2 regions of the Halotolerantifilum yawarlongkerapense genome follow, and region 1 is predicted to be linked to the other one. Evidence: riboswitches for the same ligand, from Rfam matches in the RefSeq annotation. Region 1 holds a riboswitch; the other holds the start of a gene.
What was found. Region 1 has a riboswitch for cyclic di-GMP ahead of ACULM0_RS01560 (GspE/PulE family protein). Riboswitches for the same ligand answer to the same signal wherever they lie in the genome.
Positions count from the first base shown of each region.

Region 2: another riboswitch for cyclic di-GMP. It lies ahead of ACULM0_RS13140 (EAL domain-containing protein); the one in region 1 lies ahead of ACULM0_RS01560 (GspE/PulE family protein).

Region 1 covers NZ_CP199719.1:307,697-320,316, reverse strand. The annotation lists gene alaS (alanine--tRNA ligase) at 1-346, shown strand, start outside; gene ACULM0_RS01615 (IreB family regulatory phosphoprotein) at 392-640, shown strand; gene ACULM0_RS01610 (aldo/keto reductase) at 642-1,580, shown strand; gene ruvX (Holliday junction resolvase RuvX) at 1,577-2,020, shown strand; gene ACULM0_RS01600 (DUF1292 domain-containing protein) at 2,034-2,273, shown strand; gene ACULM0_RS01595 (Fur family transcriptional regulator) at 2,288-2,731, shown strand; gene ACULM0_RS01590 (ribonuclease J) at 2,771-4,435, shown strand; gene mltG (endolytic transglycosylase MltG) at 4,478-5,482, shown strand; gene ACULM0_RS01580 (O-methyltransferase) at 5,497-6,156, shown strand; gene ACULM0_RS01575 (peptidase U32 family protein) at 6,153-7,382, shown strand; gene udk (uridine kinase) at 7,386-8,006, shown strand; gene aroE (shikimate dehydrogenase) at 8,104-8,928, shown strand; cyclic di-GMP riboswitch class I at 9,027-9,116, shown strand; gene ACULM0_RS01560 (GspE/PulE family protein) at 9,176-10,855, shown strand; gene ACULM0_RS01555 (type IV pilus twitching motility protein PilT) at 10,865-11,923, shown strand; gene ACULM0_RS01550 (type II secretion system F family protein) at 11,939-12,620, shown strand, end outside.
Region 2 covers NZ_CP199719.1:2,675,052-2,687,671, reverse strand. The annotation lists gene ACULM0_RS13170 (hypothetical protein) at 1-655, opposite strand, end outside; gene ACULM0_RS13165 (hypothetical protein) at 652-1,206, opposite strand; gene ACULM0_RS13160 (hypothetical protein) at 1,220-1,789, opposite strand; gene ACULM0_RS13155 (hypothetical protein) at 1,804-2,460, opposite strand; gene ACULM0_RS13150 (hypothetical protein) at 2,405-2,641, opposite strand; gene ACULM0_RS13145 (molybdopterin-dependent oxidoreductase) at 3,039-3,704, shown strand; gene ACULM0_RS13140 (EAL domain-containing protein) at 3,789-7,535, opposite strand; cyclic di-GMP riboswitch class I at 7,604-7,689, opposite strand; gene fsa (fructose-6-phosphate aldolase) at 7,927-8,568, opposite strand; gene ACULM0_RS13130 (exodeoxyribonuclease III) at 8,825-9,655, opposite strand; gene ACULM0_RS13125 (sensor domain-containing diguanylate cyclase) at 9,767-11,362, opposite strand; RNA gene ssrA (transfer-messenger RNA) at 11,686-12,044, opposite strand; gene smpB (SsrA-binding protein SmpB) at 12,048-12,503, opposite strand; gene rnr (ribonuclease R) at 12,549-12,620, opposite strand, start outside.

The DNA of each region.
Region 1 (12,620 bases):
ACTCGCTTCATCGGAGGAAGTCGACGGCATCAAGGTGATCACCGGGATCTTGGACGGTGTGGATGTGAATACCCTGAGAAACCTGGGCGATCAGATCCGCGGTCTCTTCCCCAAGAGTTTCGCCCTTCTGGCCAATGTAGACGGCGACAAGGTCGTGCTCATGGCCATGGCCTCCGACGAAGCGGTGAAGGAAGGCGTGCACGCGGGCAACCTGATCCGCGAGGCCGCCAAGATCACCGGCGGCGGTGGTGGTGGAAAACCCCAGATGGCACAGGCGGGGGGACGGGATGCCTCGAAACTACCCGAGGCCTTTGCGGCGGTAAAATCTAGAATAAAAGATAGATAATATTTCTCATATAGGGTATGATAGAGGTAACGAGGAGGGATATCGATGGAGAATCATACAGTGAAGTATCCTGGTTACAACGAAGAAAACATCTCAGAAAAGGTCAAAGAAACACTGGCCTATGTCTACGGTGCCCTCGAAGAGCGCGGGTATAATCCATACAACCAGTTGATCGGTTACCTGATCACCGGTGATCCCACGTACATCACCACGCACAAGGAAGCCAGAAAGCGCATCCGCGAGGTTGATCGGGATGATATCTTTGAAGAGTTACTCAAGGCCTATCTGAAGTAGGATGATAACGGGAAACAACCTTTCGAAGCTTTGCTTCGGTACGCTGACCCTCAGCCCCCTCCAGCGCGGACTATCTCCCGCTGAAGGGGCTAGGCTCATGCGCTATGCTTATGATCGTGGCATACGATTTTTTGACACCGCGGAGCTTTATGACAACTATGCGGCCCTCCGGCTGTTTTTGGCCGATGTGGACCGCGCGAGTCTCGTCCTAGCGACGAAGAGCTATGCCTACGATCGAGCCGGCGCCGAGCGAAGTGTGGAGCATGCGCTCAATGCACTCGGCACGGACTATCTCGATTTTTTCCTCCTGCACGAGCAGGAGTCCGAACACACCCTGAGGGGCCATCGTGAGGCCCTGGAGACACTCTATGCCATGAAAGGGGAGGGACTCGTTCGCAAGACGGGGCTTTCCACCCACCATGTGGCTGCTGTGCGCGCTGCGCTCGACGAGCCGATGATCGAGGTGATCCACCCCATTGTCAACAGGAGGGGTCTGGGTCTGGCCGACGGGACCATGGAAGAGCTACTGCCGCTGCTTCGTCAGGCGAAGGAGCGGGGGATTTATCTCTATGGGATGAAACCGCTCGGTGGAGGCCATTTGATCGGGGAGTACGCGGAGAGCTTTCGCTACTGCCTGGATCTCGATGTGCTCGATGCTGTGGCTATCGGTATGGGTTCGGTAGAGGAGATCAATGCGAATGTACATTTTGCTAGCCATCAAGATTTGTCCCACCCCGCCTTCGCGACCCTGTCGACGAGGCGGCGTAAGCTCCTCATCCACGACTGGTGCACGGGCTGTGGTGCGTGTGCAAAGGTCTGTGGTCAGGAGGCGCTCGTTATGCATGAAAATCAAATGAAGGTCGACCCATCGCGCTGTGTGCTCTGCGGTTACTGCGCACCGGTCTGCCCTGAATTTTGCATTAAGGTCGTGGACGCATGAAACTCATGGGCCTCGATATAGGTGATGCCACCATTGGCATCGCACTCTCCGATACACTCCAGATCATGGCCCAGGGCCTAGAGACCTACCGGCGTGTATCCAACAAGCAAGACATCGACTACCTGGTGACGCTGATTGCCGAGCACGACGTGCAGATTGTGGTGGCCGGTGAGCCGATCAACATGAACGGATCGAAGGGTCCTCAACATGAGAAGACCATGTCCTTTTTACGTTTGCTGGAGAAAAAGCTCCGTCATACCGATCGCATCGATCACGATGTTGCGATCGAGACCATCGATGAGCGGCTGACGTCCATGCAGGCGAACCGGTTGATGCTGGAGGGGAATCTCCGGCGGGACCGAAGGAAGACCCTGATCGACCGGATAGCCGCCCAAATTATTCTGCAAACCTATCTCGACCGACGTACCCAGAAGGGGTGAACGAACTTTGGAAATGATCGAACTATACAATGAGCATGACGAAAAGGTCGTCTTTAAGGTGCTGGCCACTTTTGATGTGGATGGCGAGGATTATGCGATCGTCACACCGGTAGATGAGGAAGACGACGATAGCGTTGTGATTTTCCGCCTAGAGGAATCCGACGAGGAGTATCTTTTCGAGGGTGTGGACGATGAAATGGAAATCGAACGCGTTCTAGATGCCTACTACGACCTGATCGAAAAAAGAAGCTAGGAGCGGAGATGACTATGCACGAGCGACTCGAAGAACTGAAGAACAAACTACGCGACCGCGGTTATAAATTAACACCACAGCGCATCGCCATTTACGATGTGATCGTCGAGCATGCGGACGAGCACCTCAGTACGGAAGATGTGTATCATATCGTCAAACGTAATTTTTCGGATATCGGACTCGCCACTGTTTATCGCACGCTGATCCTTTACAATGAGCTCGATGTGATCACCAAGCTCGATCTCGAGGACGGTTGCATTCGCTACGAATTAAAAAATGATGATGAAGATCACCATCACCACCACTTGATTTGCACCAAGTGCGGCAAGATCATCGAGGTTGACCTCGATCTATTAGATGAATTAGAAAATGAGATCGAAACGCAGTTTGCGTTTTTGATCACCAATCATAAACTAAAATTCTATGGTATCTGCCAATCCTGTCAACAAACCTTGTGATCTTTACAGGGTTTCTTTTTAAGCACGAAAGGAGACATTATGTCTAAGAAAAAATCGAAGTTAAAATTAGTGCCCATCGGGGGCCTACAAGAGGTCGGAAAGAACATGACGGCCTATGAGTACGACAATGAAATTATCCTGATCGACTGTGGAATGACCTTCCCGGATGACGAGATGCTGGGCATCGACGTGGTCATCCCGGACTACACCTATCTGATCGAGAACAAGAAAAAAATCCGCGGGATCATCCTGACGCACGGACACGAGGACCACCTCGGTGGTATCCCTTACTTCCTGCGCGAGGTGAACGTGCCGATCTACGGTACGCGCCTGACGATCGGCCTGCTCGATCGCAAGCTCACGGAATTCAGAGATATCAAGAATGTGCGCACACAGGTGATCAAGCCTGGGGACCACATGCAGATCGGGAAATTCCAATTTGAGTTTATCCGCGTGAGCCACTCCATTCCGGATGCGGTTTCCGTGGCCATCCACACGCCAGTGGGTACCGTGATCCACACAGGTGACTTCAAGATCGACTACACCCCCATCGACGGTCAGATGATCGAACTGGGTAAATTTGCAGAGCTCGGCAACCGGGGCGTCCTGGCGCTCTTTGCCGATAGTACGAACGTCGAGCGCCCTGGTTTTACCATGAGCGAGTCCACCGTGGGCGAGACCTTCGAGAATATCTTCCGTCACACGGAAGCCCGGATCTTCGTGGCATCCTTTGCCTCGAACGTCCACCGCGTACAGCAGGTGATGAACGCCGCCCTGGCCAACAACCGTAAGGTGGCCTTCTCCGGTCGTTCCATGCTCAACGTGACGGGCGTGGCCACAGAGCTCGGCTACCTCAAATTCCCCCGCGACCTGGTGATCGATGTCAACGATATCGACAAGTACCCCGACAACGAAATCGTCGTGGTGCTAACGGGTTCACAGGGTGAGCCCATGGCCGCCCTCAGCCGCATGACGCGTGCGGAGCACCGTCAGCTGGACCTCAGACCCGGGGATCTCGTGATCCTGTCGGCTTCTGCGATCCCCGGCAACGAGAAACCTGTCAAGCAGAATATCGACCGCCTCATGGCCGCTGGCGCCGAGGTCATCTACGAGTCCCTGGCCGATGTGCACGTATCCGGCCACGCCTGCCAGGAAGAACTTAAGATCATCCACGCCCTCGTGAAGCCTAAGTACTTTATCCCGGGGCACGGTGAATACTCTATGCTCAAGCACCACGCCAAGCTGGCGGAGAACATGGGCATGGATCCCGATAACATCTTTATCCTGAACAACGGTGACGTGCTCGAGTTCGATGAAAATCGTGCGCAGATCGCAGGTTCGGTACCGAGCGGCATCACCATGGTCGACGGTCTCGGCGTGGGCGACGTGGGCAACATCGTGCTCCGCGACCGTAAGCACCTCTCCGAAGATGGTCTCATGATCGTGGTCTTCGCCATGGACAAGAAGGGAAGACTTTCTTCCGGTCCCGATATCATCAGCCGCGGTTTCGTCTACGTACGGGAGTCCGAGGACCTGATGGAGGGTGCTCGCGCCGTGGTGGACAAGGCGATCAAGGACAGCCTGGCCAAGAACAACAAGGAATGGTCTCAGCTCAAGCACGTGACCAAGCGTGCCCTGAGCGATTATCTCTATAAGAAGACGCGCAGGAATCCCATGATCCTGCCCATCGTGATGCAGGTCTGAGGACCCGCATCCAAGGATCGATAAGCAAGAGAGGATGATACGGTGAGAAAGTGGCTCCTGATGCTGGTGCTCCTGTTGACCCTGACAGGGTGTTCGGCCGTGGATGAAGCGGCCGCCCCTGTGGATCCGACCGACGATTCGCTGGTGACCTTCGAGGTGCCCGCGGGCGCTTCGACGACACGTATCGCCGAGGATCTCAAATCGGCTGGTCTGATCAAGAGCATGCAGATCTTCAAGATGAAGGCCAAGGAACTCGAGGCCGATGGCAAGATGCAGGCGGGTACCTACCGTCTGTCCCGCGCCATGGACAACAGAAGAATCCTGGAGACCCTCGTGGAGGGCGACGTCTACGTGGAAACCGTGAAGGTGACCATTCCCGAGGGCCTTGAGCTCGAGGAAATCTTGACCCGCCTCGAGAAGGCGGGCCTTGGTTCGGCCGAGGTTTACCGTGACCTATTGGCCACGGCGACCTTCGAGGGGATCGACTATCTCTATCGTCTCGATAGGGACCACCTGCTCGAGGGCTACCTCTTCCCGGCCACCTACACCTTTGAGGTGGGGACGGACGAGAAAGAGGTTCTCACCCGGATGCTGAAGCGTTTCGGCGAGGTCTTTGCCCCTGAAGATTGGGCGGTGCTCGACGAGCGGGAGATGACCCTGGGCGAACTTATCACCATGGCTTCTGTCGTGGAACGCGAGGCCAAGCGTGACGATGAGCGTGCCACGATCGCCAGCGTTTTCTACAACCGGATCGCGATCGGTATGCCCCTGCAGTCCTGCGCGACCATCCAGTACGCCTTGGGCGAGCGGAAGGAACGGCTCCTCTACGCGGACCTTGAGATCGATTCGATCTACAACACCTATCAGCACGCGGGTCTTCCCCCGGCGCCCATCGCGTCTCCCGGGGAAGCCTCGATCCGTGCGGCCCTCTACCCGGAGGAGACGGACTACCTCTACTTCGTGGTTTCGGGCGAGGACGATGGTTCCCACGTCTTCACGACGAATCTGGCGGATCACAACCGGGCCAAGGCACGGGTGAACGAGTGATGGGGGCACCCTCGATGACGATGGTGGCCCCGGAGATCACGGCTTACCTCGACGGGCTTCTACCCGACGAGGAGCCTTTTCTCGCGTCCCTGAGGGCGCGAGCAGAAGAAGATAGGGTCCCCATCGTGGAACCGGAGGTAGCGGGGCTCCTCCGGTTTCTCCTTGCCCTGCACCGCCCTAGGCGGATCCTGGAGATCGGCACGGCGGTGGCCTATTCCACCCTGGTCATGGCCCACAATATGCCAGAAGGGGAGATCGTGACCATCGAGCGTTACGCCCCCTACCTGGAGCGGGCCAAGGCCAATGTGGCGGCCTACGACGGACCGGTCCAGATCACCCAGCTCGAAGGGGAGGCCCTCGACCACTTGGAGGCCCTGGAGGGCCAGTTCGATATGATCTTTATCGACGCGGCCAAGGGCCACTACCGGAAGTTCTTCGACCGGGCCTATCCCCACCTGGCACCCGGCGGCCTGATCCTGTCGGACAATGTGCTCTACAAAGGGATGATCGCATCGGATGCCTACGTGGTCCGGCGCAAGAAGACCATCGTCAAGCGCATGCGACGCTATTTGGATTATCTCTACGCTCACCCCGAGCTCACCACCACGGTGCTACCCATGGGCGATGGGGTGGCGATTTCCCATAGACAAAGAGAAAGCGGTGACGCAACGTGACAAAACCTGAACTGCTCGCTCCGGCGGGCGATCTCGAAAAACTAAAGGTGGCGCTGCACTACGGTGCGGATGCTGTTTATATCGGCGGTGAGATCTTTGGTCTGCGCGCCAGCGCCAAGAACTTCTCCCTCGACGAGATGGCCGAGGGCGTGGCCTACGCTCACGAGCTAGGGCGCAAGGTCTACCTGGTGCTCAACATCATCCCCCACAACGAGGATATCGAAGCGCTGGAGTCCTATATCGATGAGATCCAGGACATTCCCTTTGATGCCGTGATCCTGTCGGATCCGGGGACCCTGCTGTACGTCAAGGAAAAAGCCCCCCACCTGACCCTCCACCTGTCGACCCAGGCCAACAATACCAACTACAAGTCGGCGGAGTTCTGGCACAAGCAGGGGATCGAGCGCGTGATCTTGGCGCGGGAGATGAGCCTGACCGAGATCTGGGAGATCCGGGACAAGACCCCGGAGAGCCTGGAACTGGAGGCCTTCATCCACGGGGCCATGTGCATCGCTTATAGCGGACGGTGCCTGCTCTCCAACTACATGGCCGGTCGAGACGCCAACAAGGGCGCCTGTGCTCACCCCTGTCGTTGGGAGTACGCACTGGTGGAGAAGCAGCGGCCCGGTGAAGCCTACGAAGTGGTGGAGGACGACAAGGGGACCTACTTCTTCAATTCCAAGGACCTGTGCATGATCAACCACGTGAAGGAGCTCATGGAGAGCGGCCTCGACAGCCTCAAAATTGAGGGTCGCATGAAGAGCCTCTACTACGTGGCGGCCGTGGTGCGGGTCTACCGGGAGGCTCTTGATACCTACTTTGCGGATCCAGATGCCTTCGAGACCAAGCCCAACTGGCTGGCGGAGATTGCCAAGGTCTCACACAGGAAGTTCACCACGGGCTTTTACTTCAAACGCCCTGATGAAGAGGACCAGCACTACGATACCTCGAGCTACATCCGGGACTACGACTTCCTGGGCGTGGTGAAGGCCTACGATGCCGAGCGCGGTGTGGCGACCATCGAACAGCGAAACCGCTTTTTCGTGGGCGACACGGTGGAGGTCATCGGACCGGACTACCGGGGCTTCGAGCAGGTGGTGACGGCACTTTACGACGACAAGGGCACGGCGATCGAGTCGGTGCCCCATCCCCAGATGATCTTTGAGATGGCCATGGACCAGCCCGTGGCCCCCATGGATCTGCTTCGGATGAAAAGGGAGGACTAGCGGATGAGTAGACCCCTATTGATCGGTATTGCTGGTGGGACGGGTTCCGGTAAGAGTACGGTGGCGCGAGCTATCTTCGAGTCCCTACCGGAGACCAACATTTCCATCATCCAGCAGGATGCTTATTACAATGACCAGAGCCATCTGGACTATGGAGACCGCATCAAGACGAATTACGACCATCCCCTGGCCTTCGACACCCAGCTTCTGGTCCAGCATTTGAAAGAGCTCCTCGCGGGCCACCCCGTTGAAGCTCCCATCTACAACTTCTCCGAGCACAACCGCGAGAAGCGGACCAAGCGAATCTACCCCCGGGATATCATCATCCTGGAGGGGATCATGATTCTGGAGGACGAGGACCTGCGCGATCTAATGGATATCAAGATCTTCGTGGAGACGGATGCCGACGTGCGCATTATCCGCAGGATCACGCGCGATATCAACGAACGCGGGCGTACGCTGGAGTCCGTCATCGGCCAGTACCTGGCCACGGTGAAACCGGCGCATGAGCAGTTCGTAGAGCCCACGAAAAAATTCGCCGACCTGATCATACCAGAGGGCGGTTACAACAAGGTGGCCATCGATATCATGGTGGCCAAGGTTCGATCTATAGTCAAAGACTGATCTTCAGTCTTTGGCTTTTTTTTAACCCAGCTTTACTTGTGATTGTGGTATGATGCAAGCAGAGAGCGAGGAGAAATAGAGCAGAAGGGAGATCGTTATGCAGATTAACGGCAGCACACCACTCTACGGACTCATCGGAAGCCCTGTGGCCCATTCGATCAGCCCGCAGTTACATAATGGCTATTTGAAAGCAGCTAACCTTTCCGGCATCTACCTGGCCTTCGAGGTGCAACCTGAGAAATTGTCACAGGCGATCGCGGGATTTCGGGCGATCGGCATAGGTGGTCTCAATGTCACTTCACCTCACAAGGAGCGGGTCATCGCCTACCTCGACGAGATTCGAGGCGACGCGGCCTTGCTCGGGAGTGTGAACACAATCCGCTGGGAAGAGGGTCGTTTGATTGGTTTCAATACAGATACAGTGGGTATCAAAAACCTAATGACCTCTCACGGTTTTACAGTGCGGGGGAAGAAGGTAGCGGTCCTTGGATCTGGTGGTGCGGCGAAAAGCGCTGTGCTGGCGCTCTTACAGCTTGACGCCGCAGAAGTCCGGGTCTTCAGTCGCACGGAAGAGAAGCGCCGGCACATGCTGGAACGTTTTGCTGATCAGGCGGTCACAGGATGGGATCTGACGTCCTTTGGTGACTACGCCCCTGAGGTGGATCTGCTCCTGAACGCCACTCCGGTGGGAATGGGCAAAATGGAAGACCAGATACCCGTTTCAATCGATGACTTGAAGGCAGGGGCCATGGTGGTGGATCTGATCTACCATCCGGAGCGTACCCTGCTTTTAAAAGAAGCGGCCGCAAGTGGTCATCCTGTGGCGAACGGACTCCACATGCTGGTGGGTCAGGCGGCGGCCGGTATGGGCATCTGGACGGACACCTCAGTCCCCCTGGAGTCTTATCTTGCGTTTATTTAAATTATTTTGAACGCATTCCATTATATTGACATAATATCTTTACACTAACTGGTAATCGGCTTATAATGATAAGTATTAAGAAACCTTAATTTCATTCTTACCAAATTTGGCAAAACCGTCGAAAGGCGGCGACGCAAAGCTCGAAGTCTACGGTCGAAATGCTCGACTACGATGGTTCTGCTGCGGATTTTTTTCTGCGGCTTTTTTCGTTATCTTAATGTAAACGGTAATCAATGGGGTGGGCGTCATGGCGAAGAAAAAACTACGATTGGGCGATCTCCTGGTGGATCACGGGCTGATCACAGAAGAGGAACTGAAAGCTTCTCTTGCTGCGCAGAAAATCTCAGGTCTCAAGCTCGGTGAACAGCTGATCGAGGACAATGCCATCACGGAGGAAAAGATCCTGGAGGTGCTGGAGTTTCAGCTGGGGATTCCCCACATTAATCTCAACAGGTTTATTTTAGATGCCAAGGCGCCGAAGCTCATTTCGGAATCACTGGCTTCAAAGCACACGGTAATCCCCGTGGCTATCAAGCGCGGGAAGCTGATGGTGGCCATGGCCGATCCTCTGGACATGATCGCCATCGACGACCTCAGGATCACCACGGGCATGGAGGTAGAGGTGGCCATCAGTGCCAAGGGTGATATCATCCGCGCGATCAATCGCTATTACGATGCCAGCGACGCGGCGGAGAAGGCGGTAGAGGACTTCAAGGCCCAGCACCAGATCTTCCAGGACGAGGAGGAACTGGAGGATGACGATGTGACGAACGCGCCCATGGTGCGGCTTGTGAACACGGTCATCAGCCAGGCGGTGAAGGTGAAAGCCTCGGATATACATATCGAACCATTCGAGAAGCACGTGCGCATCCGCTACCGGGTGGACGGGGAACTACGCGAGGTCATGAGTCCCGCCAAGGCGACACACTCGGCGCTGGTGACGCGGATCAAGATCATGGGTAAGATGGATATCTCGGAGCGCCGCATCCCGCAGGATGGGCGGATCGAGACGATCATTGACAATAATTTTATCGACATGCGAATCAGCGTGCTTCCCACGGTTTACGGGGAGAAGGTGGTGATCCGCCTGCTCGACAGAAGCGGGATCGTGGTGGACAAGCGGGAGTTGGGATTTACCGAGTACAACCTCGAGCGCTTCGATAAGATCATCAAGTCCCCCGAGGGACTGATCCTGGTGACGGGGCCCACGGGGAGTGGGAAGACGACGACCCTCTACGCAGTGCTGAAGGAACTCAATCAAATAGAGAAGAACATCATCACGGTGGAAGATCCGGTGGAGTACCGGCTCGACGGGGTGAACCAGGTGCAGGTGAACACCAAGGCGGGGCTTACCTTCGCCAGTGGCCTCCGGTCGATCCTCCGCCAGGACCCCGACATCGTCATGGTGGGGGAAATCCGGGACACGGAGACGGCGGAGATCGCCATACGGGCGGCCATCACCGGTCACGTGGTGCTGAGCACGGTCCACACCAATGATACGGCTAGCACGGTATCGAGATTGGTGGACATGGGGATCGAGAACTACATGGTCTCCTCGGCAGTGGTGGGCGTGGTCGCCCAGCGTCTCGTCAAGATGGTCTGTCCCAAGTGCGGTGAGAAGCATGCCACCACGGAAGAGGAGATGAAGATCCTCAAGATCGATAAACCGGTGACCGTACGGAGGGGCAAGGGTTGTAATGCCTGCAACCAAACGGGTTATCTCGGGCGGACGGCGATCCACGAGATCATGCACATCGATCGGGAGATCCGGTCGCTGGTCAACCGGAACGCCGGTGTGGATGAGCTACAGGATCATGCCATCAAGCGGGGGATGAAGACGCTACAGGAATCGGCCAGGGATTTGGTGATGAAAGGTGTCACGACGGTGGAGGAAATGGTCAAAGTAACGTACCAGATGGAAGGGTAGGTGCCAGCAATGACGATCCAGGAGATTCTACAACAGGCCATCAACGCGGGGGCTTCGGATGTGCACATCACGGTGGCCTCACCACCGGTGATGCGGGTGGACGGACAGTTGGTCCGAATGAACGAAGAGAAGTTGATTCCAATCCAGACGAAGGATCTGGTCCTCTCGATCATGACGAGGGAGCAGATTGAAGAGTTCGAAAGAAAGGGAGAGCTTGACTTTTCTTTTGCAATCCAGAATATCGGTCGCTTCCGGGTGAATGTCTACAAGCAGCGGGCAAGCTATTCTATGGTGCTTCGCATCGTGGGGCTCGAGGTCCCCAAGATGGAGGACCTTCACCTGCCGCCGGTGATCAAGGACCTGTGCATGAAAAGGCGGGGGCTGATCTTGGTGACAGGGCCAACGGGCAGTGGTAAGTCCACGACACTGGCAGCCATGATCAATTACATGAACGAACACCGGAACGAGCATGTGATCACCATCGAGGATCCCATCGAGTTCCTGCACAAGCACAACCGGTCCATCGTGAACCAGCGGGAGATCGGGACGGATACCGATAGTTTTGCCGAGGCTCTACGAGCGGCACTTCGTCAAGATCCCGATGTGATCCTGGTGGGTGAGATGAGGGACCTGGAGACGATTTCGACGGCGATCACGGCGGCGGAGACAGGTCACCTGGTGCTCAGTACCCTGCACACCCTGGGGGCGGCTAAGACGATCGACCGGATTATCGATGTCTTCCCACCGGCCCAGCAACAGCAGATTCGCGTCCAGCTGGGCAGTGTGATCGAGGCGGTGGTGAGCCAGCAGATTATCCCGAAGGCGGATGGGAGCGGTCGTGTGGCGGCCTTTGAAGTTATGATCGGCTCAACGGCCATCAAGAATTTGATCCGAGACAACAAGAGCCATCAGATGGACACGGCGATCCAAACGGGGTCCAAGTACGGGATGCAGTCGATGGATGCTTCGCTCATCGATCTCTACCGATCACGGACCATCGATCGGGATACGCTCCACAAGTTTGCGATCGACCGCGATATGATCCTGCGTCAGGTCGGCTACCAGTGATAAGGGGGTGATGATTTGCCGTTTAAGTTCAAGTACAAGGCAGTGGACCTAGGAGGCGAGGTGGTAGAAGGCCACCAGGTGGCCGAGACGAAGGATGAGGTGCTCAGTCTCCTCCGTTCTCGGGGACATACACCGGTCAGGGTCCAAAGTGTAGAACAAGAGGGTATGGATGTGGCGGAAATGACGCTGTTCCTTCCTAAGGTCAAGTCCAAGGACCTGGCGGTATTCACCAAGCAGCTGTACACGATGCTCAATGCCGGTATGCCGCTCCTCACGTCTCTTGAAGTGTTGGAGGAGCAGTCGGAGAACAAGACGCTGAGTGAATCCCTTGATGAGATGGCCAATGATGTCCGGACGGGTGAGGTGCTATCCATTGCCATGGAAAAGCACAAGAAAGTGTTCCCGCCGCTGCTCATCAGTATGGTGGCCTCCGGTGAGATGACGGGTAACCTGGATGGTGTGCTGGACAAGATGTCGGCCCACTATGACAAGGAGACCAAGATCAATGCCAAGATCAAGGGTGCGCTGGTCTATCCGGCGGTCCTCAGCATCTTTGCGATTACCGTGGTGATCTTCCTTTTAACCTTCGTGATGCCGACCTTTATCGGTATGTTCGAGGGGTCAGGGGTACCGCTTCCGGCGCCTACGCGGGTGCTGATCGCAATCAGCGATTCGATCCAGCGTTTTTGGTGCCTCT
Region 2 (12,620 bases), 780 kb from region 1:
TGTACGTGTTCAGGATAATCTCTTCGATCAAGTAGGTAGTATCAAGAACGAAGATCGCCGGGTTCTTTCCCGTAACCCCCGATGAAGCGGACAGGGTCTCTGTACTTGCTTCCTGCCCTGCTGAGAGAGGCGTGAGGAGAGCGCCTTCCACACTAGAAGCATGTTCCACCACCTGTTCCACATAGCGGTCCTGGCCATCGGCATTGATCCCCTTGACCACGAAATCGCCCGAGGCTCCTTCTGCCACATAGGATCCTGCAGGCAGTCTCACTTCCGCCGGAGATTGATATATTGCGCTTTCAGCTTCCATGCTCACCCGTTCGAAACCGGGGTAGAGGTTGCCCAGCTCATCCTGTAGGGTCAACGTCTCTGCCGTCGCCGTCGTCACATAGATTTGCTCTACGAGGGCTTCTTCTCTCGTGGTGAAGGTGAGCGGTTCCGATGAAGTCATCGCTTCCCCCGTGTACCCGACGGTAAGAGCAGTCTGATTCCCCTCCGAAGGTCGACCGGTAAACCAGCTACCCTCGGTGGCCAGCACTTTCTCATAGGGGGCCGCAGGCATAGACTGAACAATGCCTTCGGCAAAGGAGGCGAGGGGTGGCAACTGTAGCCATAGAAGCAAGCCGACCAAGACCTTGATCCATTGCTTTCTCATGACAGCCCACCCCCGCCCGCGAGCAAAGAATGCAGGAGCGTGATACCGCCGTCGATCAGACCGGGCGCTCGGTTCAAAAAAGGCAATGAGAAAATCCAGAGAAAACTGAATAGAAAGGATACCCCCGATGTCACGATTGTGTTGCGAATCAATATTTCTCCCCTGAGATGCCCGAGTTCAATGGCCGTCGCCGTTCCCACGGCCATCATACCAGCGCTGATAAAGGCCGCCGGTTGATACCATTTCAAGTAAAAGGTGGCCAGGGCCATCATCACAGCGAAGGGGATCAAGAACAGCATTCCCGTTTCGACGGGATGGCGCATGACTTTCTTCCCCCATTCTTTTCTCACCGGTCGATTCATCATGGCCACGAAGGCGTAGAGAAATCGCTTGAACAACCAACCGAAAAAGAGTCCGAAAACTGCCCCGAACGCCAGGTGAACAGGCGATAAGGGATCAAGCGGATGGGCAAAGGCACTGATGCCAAAGAGCATGAAACTCAGCCGTCTCAATGTATTCCTTGCGAATCTACCATCTTCCGTGCTTTTCAATGTCTCCACCCCCTCAATAATTCCCGAGCAAAGTCCAGCTGACAAGGACCAGGCTACCGACCAAGGTTGCCAGAAGCACACCCAGACCGGTCTTGCCACCGCTCATCTCCCGTAGCCCCACCATCATCGGGCCGATGGCCCAGAGCACGCCGGTGACGCCAAAGGCCATGGAGGTTTTCCATCCGAACACCAAAGAAAAGAAAATCCCCGACAGGCCGTAGACCAAGGCCCCGCTGTAACTCAGACAGAAGGAAGCCACCGCCCAGCTCAGGCTCTTGTCATTCTTCATCATTTTCAAGATCAACCACACCATTGTCCCCAGCAGGGGGATCACAAGCACGCCGTAGAGCGCTCCCGAACCCGCGCTAAGCAGTACGAAATCAAAACCCTTTTGACCCGTTTTGAATAGGTCCAGGCCCGTCTGCATGAAAAAAAGGGCAAAGGCTAGGCCGGACACGATTAGACCCAAGTACCACTGCCGTCCCCTCATGGATTCTTTGATCACCGATCCCGGACTGATCATCATGCCGATGACCGTTCGGATCGAACCCATTTGCTCTCTCTCCTTTCGATCTCTCTCCATTTCTCTTTCTCCCCTCATTTGAGAAGCGGTGCATTGCAACGGATGCAGCGTTCCTCATCTATCTGGTTTAAAGAAGCGCAGGCATTACAGAAAATGATCTCATCCCCCGATTTATTGTACTTTTCGTACGTGCCAAGCTTCCCATGGTGTCTGACCCGATCACCGACCCGGTAGTAGTCGAAAAGTGTCGGATCGTCGTCGGAGGTGATCTCGTGTTCTCTCCCGCTTTGCTCTTCGATTACCACCGAGTACCGGATGGTCGAGCGCGGAAGATTACCGCTGTCGGCATTAGCAGATTTTCGCACCCTTTTCTTCCGCTTGTCTGTGACGACTCCATCCCAGCTTCTGCCCCCGTTCCGGCTCATCACCGCGTACTGGCCGATAGACAAAAACATGAGCGCTATTGCAGTACCGATCATCAGGGCCTGCGTCAAAGCCATCTCCTGGGTCGTGAGCCCATAGAAGGCAAACCCGATGAATACCGAGAAGGCGAGACCCACCGAGAAAAGCCGTGCGTATCGCTTGCTATTATTCACGTGCCTCTCGAAGAATGGATCGCTGATTCGTTCAGAATAGCCGACTCCGGTCGTCCTTTCCTCCGAAAGCGTCTGGCAGTTAGGACATAAGGTCTGCCCATTGGGAATGAAGGTCCCACAGTTGGTACAGTACATGATCTTCACCTCCTCCAATGCTCTCTAGGTATCTGATGACAGCATCTCCTGCTTGCTCTCCAGCGTGCACTCGAGCTCCCCCCACCGAGAGCGCCGCATCCGTTCCCGGGATGCCAACGGCCTCTGAATAGGTCGTCATCCTGACGACGACCAAACCAGAAGATCCCCTAACCCTATTCATCTCTTTCATCTCCCCTTCTCACGCCTAGTCAAATCCTTGCTACTTGAGAATAGTATACCCGCTAGGGTCATCCGCTGATAGGTCTGTCAATTAACTGGCATTGACCAAAATTGACAAGACCCCGAATCGAAAAAGCAATCTGGGGTGAAACGACTGACTATCCTCTCGCTGGTAGTTCTCTCCGTCCACAACCACCATGCCGAACCCATCGCCCTCTCGCGTATGATGGTCTCGGGATAGACGGCCTTGTACTGATCAAAACCACTCTCCCAGTAAAATCGTCGGCTCCGGTCGTTAGACGGGGACTCACACGGGTAATAGATAGTCATCGAGAGCCCTCGCTGCTACGAACCCCTTGCACTGCTTTTCCTAACTCCAGGATAGGAGGTTGAGTGTCATGAACAGATTGATCGTAAGGATTCTTCTTCTGATAACCCTGCTCAGCATCGCAGGTTGTACACAGACCCCAGATGCGGATGGCTATTCCGGGGCAACGCTCGATCGTTTTCGGGAGAGTGAGATCCGGGAGTACAAGGGGGCCCGCCTTGAACCCGCTATCGGACCGCGGGACAATTCAATCAAGGGCGTACAGCAGGTGGATATGAGCGGCTACACGCTGACGGTCAACGGTCTCGTCGACCAAGCGGTCGACCTCACCTACGATGAAGTCCTGGACCTCGACCACCACCAGAGACTCATCACACTGTACTGCGTGGAAGGCTGGGATGCCACGATTCTCTGGGAGGGCGTGCTCCTAGAAGAGATCATGAACGAGGCGGGGATTTCCCCGGAGGCAAATACCGTGATCTTTCACTCTGCAGATGGTTATAGCACCTCCCTTCCCCTAGAGACGATTATCGACAGAGACCTGATCCTTGCCCATGCCTCCAACGGGTTGGATCTACCCGCCGAAATGGGCTTCCCCTTCATGGTCGTTGCCGAGGATAAGCTCGGGTACAAGTGGGCACGCTGGGTAACGGGAATTGAGCTTTCCGATGATCCCGACTACCTCGGGTACTGGGAGAGCAGGGGGTACAGCAACGAAGCCGATATCCAGGACTAGACGAAAAAAGCGTACCCAGACGAAGGGCCCCCGATCATCATGATGATCGGGGGCCCTTCGTTCGTCACACGCTTAGGTTTTTCTCTACAGTTCTAGCTCTCCATCTCGTTCCATACGAGGCGCTTCTTTGTGAAAGAACGTGCGAATGGAGGTGGCGATGAACCGACCATCATTGAACCCAACATCATTCTTCACGCGGATGTGCACCTGGTTGAGCAAACCCGTGAGTTTCATCCTTGCGTTTTCGTCGATGTTAAATTCTAGACCGTAGGTCACAATGCCGAGCTCGAGTTCCTCTCGCCATACGGGGGTCCCGTGTACCCGTAGCACCTGACCCATGAGCTCCGTCCCAAACTGAAGGATCAGATCACGCTTCAAAGGGAAGTTGACGTTCGTTAAAAAACACAGTCCACCTGGTCCGATATTGCGGATGAGGCACTTGGTGTTCCCCACATTGGTCTTCTTGCCGTTAATCTCGAGGATGGTCATATCGGCCTCGAGCAAACTCAAGAATTCGACGCGGAAGGATTTCCTCCGCTCCTTTTCCGGCTGATCCGATGCATCGTTGGCCCGTTGCGGTCGAATGCGCCGTCTGGCCAGCACAGGTTCGATCGCCTCGGCGGGTATGGCCCTCTGGTAGAGGTTCCCCTGGCCGACCAGACAGTTGAGCCGTCGGAGATAGAGCAGTTGGTCCCAGTTCTCAACGCCCTCCGCGACAATCTTCATCTTCAGATCCTTCGCCAGACCGATGATCGCTTTGAGAATCTTTTTGCGGCTCTCGTCATCCGGTACGTCGTGGAGAAACTCATGATCGATCTTCAGGATATCCACATCCATGGTATGCAGATAGGAAAAGGAGGAGTAGCCCGTTCCAAAATCATCGATGGCAATCTGGATCCCGAGGGACCGCAGGACTTTCAGATTGTTCTCCGTCTGCTGACCTTGATCGAGTAGCACCGATTCTGTAATTTCAAAGATGAACTGGCGCGGGTCGATCTTATAGTCCGCCAGGGTGTTGACGATGTACTCGACGAAATTCTTCTGAAAGAACTGGACGCCAGAATAGTTCACCGCCATTTTCACCAAGGGAAGTCCCTTGTCGAGCCACTCTCGGTAGTAGCGGCAGACCCTGTCCAAGATCCACTGGCCCATGGGGATGATCATGCCGGTGTTCTCGGCTATGGGGATAAACTCCTCCGGCTTGACCAGGCCCCACTCGGGATGCTCCCACCGCGTCAGGGCTTCCACGCCTAAGATTTCTCCTGTGTTCAGCTTGAGAATCGGTTGGAAGTAAATCACCAGTTGGTTCTCTTCGATGGCGCGCTTCAGATCGTTTCTCAGTGAAAACTCTTTGAAGCTCTTGACGTCCATCCGCGAGGAGTAGGCTTGGTAACGGCTTTTGCCTTCCTTTTTCGCGCGATTGAGGGCCGTGTTGCTGTTTTTGATCAGCTCAATGGCTTCTTCCCCATCGTCAGGGTAGACGCTAAAGCCCACGCTCGCTGTGATATTGAGCTCGTACTGATCGATGTGAAAGGGCTCGTGAAAGATGCTAAGGATCTGTTCTGTGGCCAGACGACAGGTCATCAGTGTTTCGGTGCACCCCAAGAGGAGACCGAACTGGTCTCCATAGTAGCGAGCCAGAAAAGCTTCTTCGTTTTGAAAACGCTCTTTGATCACCTTGCCCACTTTCTTGATGAGTGCATCGCCCACGCCCATACCGAGTGCATCGCTCACGTCTTTGAATCCATCGATATCGATCATGTAGACACCGAAACGATCGCCCTTCTGCCCGCTCTGTTCGATGGTCTCGGTCGTTTTTCTCTGGAAGTACGAACGGTTTGGGAGGTCAGTCATCTCATCGTAATCAGCCAGATACTGTAGCTCCCGCTGTAAGGTGCTCTCGGCGGTGACGTCCTTCCAGTTCAAGATGATCCCCTGGACCTCTGGATCGCTCAGGTGGTTGCTCATCGTGACCTGGAGAAAAACGTGCCTGCCCTCTTTCGTATGCGCTTCTACCGGTGCCTCGAGAATCTTCCTGGGGTTTTCTCGACTCAGTTCCACCAGTTGCTTGAGATGACCCTTCTCCTCTCCTTCGACGAACTCCCAGATGTAGTGGCCCAGGATGTCTGCATCTTGGTAGCCCATCATCTTCTTAACCGTCGGACTGATGTACATGACCTTTCCCTCTTCGTCGATAATCTCAAAGATATCCTTGGCATTTTCGAGGAGTATTTGGTAGCGTTTCTGGATTCCCTCCATCTCTTCTTGAGATTTCTTCACCCGTTCCTCGAGTTCCTTCTGCTCCGTCACATCCTGTATGTTACCCCGTATGGCCACGGGTGTCTTCCCGCGGTAGATCACATCGACGAGATGCTTGATGTAGCGCACCTCGCCATCGGGACGTTTGATCCGAAAGGCCATCTCAAAGGGACTGATCATCGGTGGTTGCCCCATGGTTTCCTGTACGTAGGCTCGATCGTCGGGGTGGAGGTTTTCGAGAAACTGCTCGAAATTTGGCTCACCCTCCTCCGGATCCATGCCGTAGATTCTGAAGGTTGCCTCGGACCAGGTGATCTCCTGGGTGGTTAAATCCATGGACCAGCTCCCCATCCTAAAGGTCTGCTGGGCTTCCTGCAGGTCTCGGTAGGTGCGATCGATTTCGTCTCTCAGTCGGTGCATCTGGGTGATATCTTCGATCACGCCAACGATGGCGACCAACTCTCCGTCGACAAACTCTCCTTCCCCGCGGCTATGGATCATACGAATCTGCTGATCCGATTGGACGATACGGTACTCGATATCAAACGTATCCTTTGCGCTGGCGATCCGCTGGGCTCCAATCAAGTGCTCCCGATCTTCCGGGTGCACGCGATCATGCAAGACGGTCCGCTCGAAGGTCTTCTTCTCCGGGTCCAAACCGAAGATGCTCCGTACTTCTTCGCCGACCTCCACCGTTCCCTTCTCGACATTGACTCGGTAGCTCCCCCCTGTGATAAATCGTTCTTCTCTCATCAGATGCTCGCGAAGGAGATTGAAGTTCTTCTCGATAAGTAGATTCTCGGTCAGATCCTGCACCGTACCAATCATCTTATCGGGTGTCCGGTCCTTTTGGTAGAACATCTCGGCCTTGGCACGGATCATTTTCTCACGGCCGTAAGACGTGATGATACCGAAGTCTATGTTCAGGGGTACGCCTTCGTAGCTTTTTTTCATGGCTTCCACAAAAGGCGACCGATCTTCCGGTTTTAGAAAAGCCACCACATTCTCTAGGCTACCGTCAAATGCTTCAGGCGTCCGTCCGAAAATCTGATAGGTATCCTGCGAAGCGAAGAACTCCTCCTCTTCAAAATCGTAGGTCCAAGTGCCTACCTTTGGCGTCTCCTTGGACATGGACTTGTCTTCCTGTACAAAAGTCAACTGCTCCTCTTTCTCCCGGCCTTCTTCTTTTACAATGAACAACCAGTACTGACCGACCAGCTCCCCTTCTCTCTCGATGGGCACCACGGTCACCTCCATCAGGCGCCTCGGTCGACCCATTCTTAGAGATGTGATCAGGTGTCTGGTTTCCAGGAGATGCTTCAAAGAAGCATCGATTTCTTCCTTTCGCTCCTCTGGTAGGTACCAGAAGATCCGCTGGAGTTCCATCTCTTCTCTCGTTTGACCCATGAGGTCAACAAAAGCCTGGTTCATATCGATGATCTTTCCCACCGGATCACAAACGATCCCTGGATAGGGGAGACCTTGTGCCCAGATTTCAAAACCTTCCTTGAGATCAAAATCAGGATGATGGCCCATCCATTTATCCAAAATGCCCCTTCGCTTTGATGCCAAAATTGAACCCTCCTCACTGTTCAGCAAAAAAAAAATTGACAACCCTAGGGTTGCCAGTATCTTGATACTCGAGCAACCCGACGACCGTATCTTTCTAAGACGTAGGCTCGTGGCTTTGCGTCATCACCTTTCGATGATTTTGCCGTATGCTATGTTTTAATCCATGATTGCACGCTGGGTTGTTAGGGTTATACTACCATGATAAACCCGATAACGCCATATGTATATTACGCTTTGCCATAATTCCGTGCTCTTCTCCCGATCCCCCTAGCTTGAAAAGCGAAAAACCTACGCTCGTCAGAATGAGCGTAAGTCTCTCGTAGAATTGATCATGGGCAACCAGAGCTTGACCTCCGATTGTTGTACAAAATGAAAATCATTGAACGGATAACTATTTCGTGCTTTCCCAGTCAGCTAGGAACTTTTCTATGCCCCGCTCGGTCAGTGGATGATCGAGGGAATCCATCAGCACCTTGAAGGGTATGGTGGCGATCTCTGCACCCGTCAACGCGGCCTGGGTAAGATGGTACCTGTGTCGGATAGAGGCTACGATGATCTCCGAGTCGATACCATGGGTCTCGAAAATTCGCACGATCTGCTCAACCAGGGCCATCCCATCGTCGCCGATATCATCGAGTCTGCCGATAAAGGGCGAAACGAAAGCGGCACCGGCTTTTGCGGCCGCGAGAGCCTGCGTGGCCGAGAAGATCAAGGTCACATTCACCTTGATGCCCTTGCCGCTCAGGATTTTCGTGGCCTTAAGACCCTCTGGGGTCATGGGCACCTTGATGGTCACGTTCTCGTGGATCTCGGCGAGCGGCAGCGCTTCCTCTACCATCCCATCGGCATCGAGGGAGACCACCTCAGCGCTGATCGGCCCATCGACAATCTCCACAATTTCACGAATCACCTCTTCAAATACCCTTCCCTCTTTTGCAATGAGAGAGGGGTTGGTGGTCACCCCATCGAGAATACCCAGTGACGCTGCCCGCCTGATTTCGTCCACATTCGCCGTATCCAAAAAATATTTCACAAAAAAACGCCTCCTCTACTAGAAAAACAATCCTTGTTTTCATTGTAAAGATACCCTAGATGACCCCTGATTAAGCACGCGACCCTAGACGATCTCTCCCGATCAGGGCCCTGCGCGCGGACCATAGGAGAAATCAGGATGAACAAAAAATGCTCCCCTCTCCGTGGACGGTTTGCAGGTGACAATCGTCGACGATGAGGAGAGCATGCAGTTCATGGGTTCATCACTATCTTCCTGCTGTTGACCGATCCTGAAGCTAGGTGAAATCTATCTCCAACATCGTTGGCGTATGATCTTGTCTATCACCAGAGTCTACCATCTCGGATTTGACTACCTGATCAGCCAGTCGATCGCTCACCAACCAATAATCGATCCTCCAGCCGGAGTTGTTGATTTTACTCGTTTTTACCCTTTGTGCCCACCAGGAGTAAACACCCGTCACATCACCATGCAGATATCGAAAGGTATCTGTGAAGCCCTTATCCAGTAAGTCTGTGAAGCCTTCACGCTCTTCATCTGTGAAACCGGCCGACCGACGATTGTTATCGGGATGGGCTAAGTCGATCTCTTGATGGGCTACATTGAAGTCTCCTGTCGCAACCACCGGTTTCTCCTGATCTAGTCTCTGGAGATATGCCGCATACTGCTTATCCCATACTTGTCTATCTTCTAACCTGACCAGACCATCTCCTGCATTAGGCGTGTACACCTGGGTCAAGTAAAAATTTCCAAAATCCAGCGTAATGATTCTTCCTTCGAGATCCATTGTATCAGGGGCCTGGATCTCAGGGTAGATGACCTCTGGCGAGTAATGGTCTTTATACAAAAACATGGTTCCAGCGTAGCTTTTTCTGGCGGGTTCCTGAGAACTTCGCCATACGTAGGAATACCCCTCAAAAAACTCCGCCAAGCGCTCCTCATGTTTTTTACTGGGCCCCTTGGCCGGTAGTTTCGTTTCCTGTAGAGCGATGACATCGGCATCCATGCTCACGATCGTATCCAGTACTTTCCTTGTCAGCACCGCTCTATTCGAATCACTTGTTAAGGCTGCGTTCAATGAATCAATATTCCATGAGATCAGTTTCAATTTACTCCTCCTTGGGTCCTTTGTCCTGATGTTAGCTATTTCCTGAATACTTTTTAACGTCTACGTCGTTTGAACAGCGGGATGGACGATCCGCGAGGGCACGGATCCTCATTACGTTTCACTGTGCACCAGCTTGTCCACGGTTTTCCAACGCAATTTTTTCCACGATTTCTTCTCATACATTTGCTGATCGGCAGAGGCGATCACGTCCTCAAGGACATCACAAGCATCTACGCAGGTCGCAAGTCCAAAGGATATCGAGAGATCCGATCGATTTTCATCTCCGTCCACCGACTCCAACTGATCTTCTAACCGGGCTAGGATTTTCTCTCCTACCTCCCTACTGGTTTCAGGAAGCAACAAGACGAATTCATCGCCGCCGACACGAAAGAGCGCATCCTCTTCACGCAGTACACTGCTCATATGCTTCACGCAGCGCAAAATGTGCACATCACCGGCGGCGTGACCATCCCGGTCGTTGACAACTTTCAGATCATCGATGTCCGCAACGATCAACGTGATCGGGTAGGCTGCCGTACGATTGAATCTCTCCATCTCCTCATAAAGAAAATGGCGATTATACACACCTGTCAGCGGATCACGATAGCCCAAATCCTTCAAGTTATCCTCACGCTCTCGCAAGGAACGGCGCATCTTCTCCATGGCCGAGGCCAAATAACCAATCTCATCCTTGGCGTCGACAGCGATGGGTTCTTCCAATATTCCCTCTTCCAGAAGACGAACCTTGTTCTCAAGGTAGGTCAAAGGAGCGAGCTGGTACCGCATGGTGAGCCACAAGAACAAGGAACCGAGGGCCGAAATCCCAGCCCCATAGTAGATGTTCTCCTTAAGGGCCGCCTGTTGCAGACCGATGAGCTCACTGTTCTCGAAGACCCGTTTCAGATAAAATCGATAGTCACCCTTGTAATCCTTCAGTGGGATCATTTGGATCAAATAAGGCGGCTCTACGACTTCAACCCGCTTGCCCTCACTCAGTTGAACCAAATAGTTGGCTGGCTTTTCGCAGGTCAACTGTACGGTTTCACGGGTCCCCTGCATCAGTTCTTCGCTTTCCGGTGTCAGCCCGTAGAGGTACCAATCACCACCGCTTACATTTTGAAAGATCCCCAATATGCGCTCGCCGAGTTCCATCCCCAGCTCCACGCTACCCAAAAACCGGGTCTCATGAAAAATTGGTACCACGTAGCGTAAGGAAAGACCATGCATTCCTTCTTCGAGCCCTCGCAGCGGAGGATGCTCAGGATCCTCGTTTACCTGAACCACCATGTTTCTGTAACCGCTCAGATCGTCTCCAAAAGCATCCGGGACGTGCACCCGGAAAAAGCTCGTGTTGTCGGGAAGATGAAAATGAAACTGTGTCACCCCTGCAGATTTCAATTTCTCGAAGGAAGGGGTCACCAAGTCCGACAGGGCCTCCCGATCTCTATTGGCAAATGCAGTGACCACCGAAGGGTTCGCTAAAATCTGCGTGATACCCGTTTCGAGGACTTGGTAGCTGACCTTGAATCGTCGCTCAATGGTATCGACAGCTATTTGATTGAGATGGTCTTCCTGCATGCGGATCATTTCTCTTTGGTCATTGAAAGACTTCAAAAGTAGCAAACTGACGATCGCGAAAAAAAACACCGAGGCAAGCACACTCATCTTGAATGTTAAGGAATGGTAGAATACGGTTTTACGTCTCATAGAACCTCCCGAGCGAGCATCGTTCTGCTTTTCACAATCTCATTATACCTTTTTACATTTCAAATGTCATCGTTCATTGGAGCCCTTGATCATGGGGCACGATCGACCGGCGCCCCTAGTGCAAGGAGACAGTGGCCCTAGATCAGTTTCCGACGCCAACTGATACAAGAATTAAGTCTCGCTCTCATCCCACGATTAAAGCCCTGGGTTTTCTCACGGTATTCTTTAATAGGCCCACGGTGACGGCTTCTACCCTTCACAAGGTGGTTGTTCAGACAAAAAGAACAACCACGTTCGGAAGTTCATCCGAACGTGGTTGAAATTGGTGGAGGCGGTGGGACTCGAACCCACGTCCAAAGGCACTTATCCACGACTTTCTCCGAGCGCAGTCACATCTTTAGTTTCGCCAACCGCGGCGTTAAGTGACGAACAAAGCGGAAGGCTAGTCCCTAAGTCCTCACCAGGGCTCGGGACAAGTCCCAGGTGAAGTACCCCGCGCTTTTTTTAGATCCTATGGGAGGGCGGGAAATCCCACAAGATCATGCAGCGATTACGCTGCGAATGCTAAATCGTTATTGTTAGCGTTTATTTTGAGTTGCCCAGTTCTTTAGCGTGTACCCCAGGCAGAAAACACGGCTCGCTTATCGTGAAACCATACCCCTGTCGAAACCAAAACGCCCCCGCGTTAGTCGCGTTGCCTCCTGGCCAGTTCCTGTTGGATCCGGCGGTTGGCATCGCGCTTAGCCATGTCGCGGCGTTTGTCGTGGAGCTTCTTTCCCTTGGCAAGAGCAATCTCGAGCTTCGCCAGCCCACGATCGTTGATATAGAGTCTCAAAGGGACGAGCGTATAGCCCTGCCGGGTCGTCGCCCCGATGAGTTTCTTAATCTCTCGCTTTCGGAGGAGCAGTTTCCGCGTGCGGATGGGATCCACATTGTATCGGTTCCCCTGCTCATAAGGTGAGATATGCATCCCGTGGATGAAAACTTCTTCACCATCTACCTCAGCATAGGCTTCCTTGATGTTGGCTCCGCCTTTTCGGATGGATTTGATTTCCGTTCCGGTCAGGACGAGGCCCGCTTCAAAAGTCTCCTCGATGAAGTATTCATGACGTGCTTTTTTGTTGTTGGCAATGAGTTTCATCCGTCTTCACCTCAAATAAGTTCCAAAGCTAATTATACCGTGTGGTCAAGATGTTGTCAAATTCTCGTGCCCGAGCAGTTCAAAGTCGATTTCGCGAAGCAGGGGATTCACCTTCGT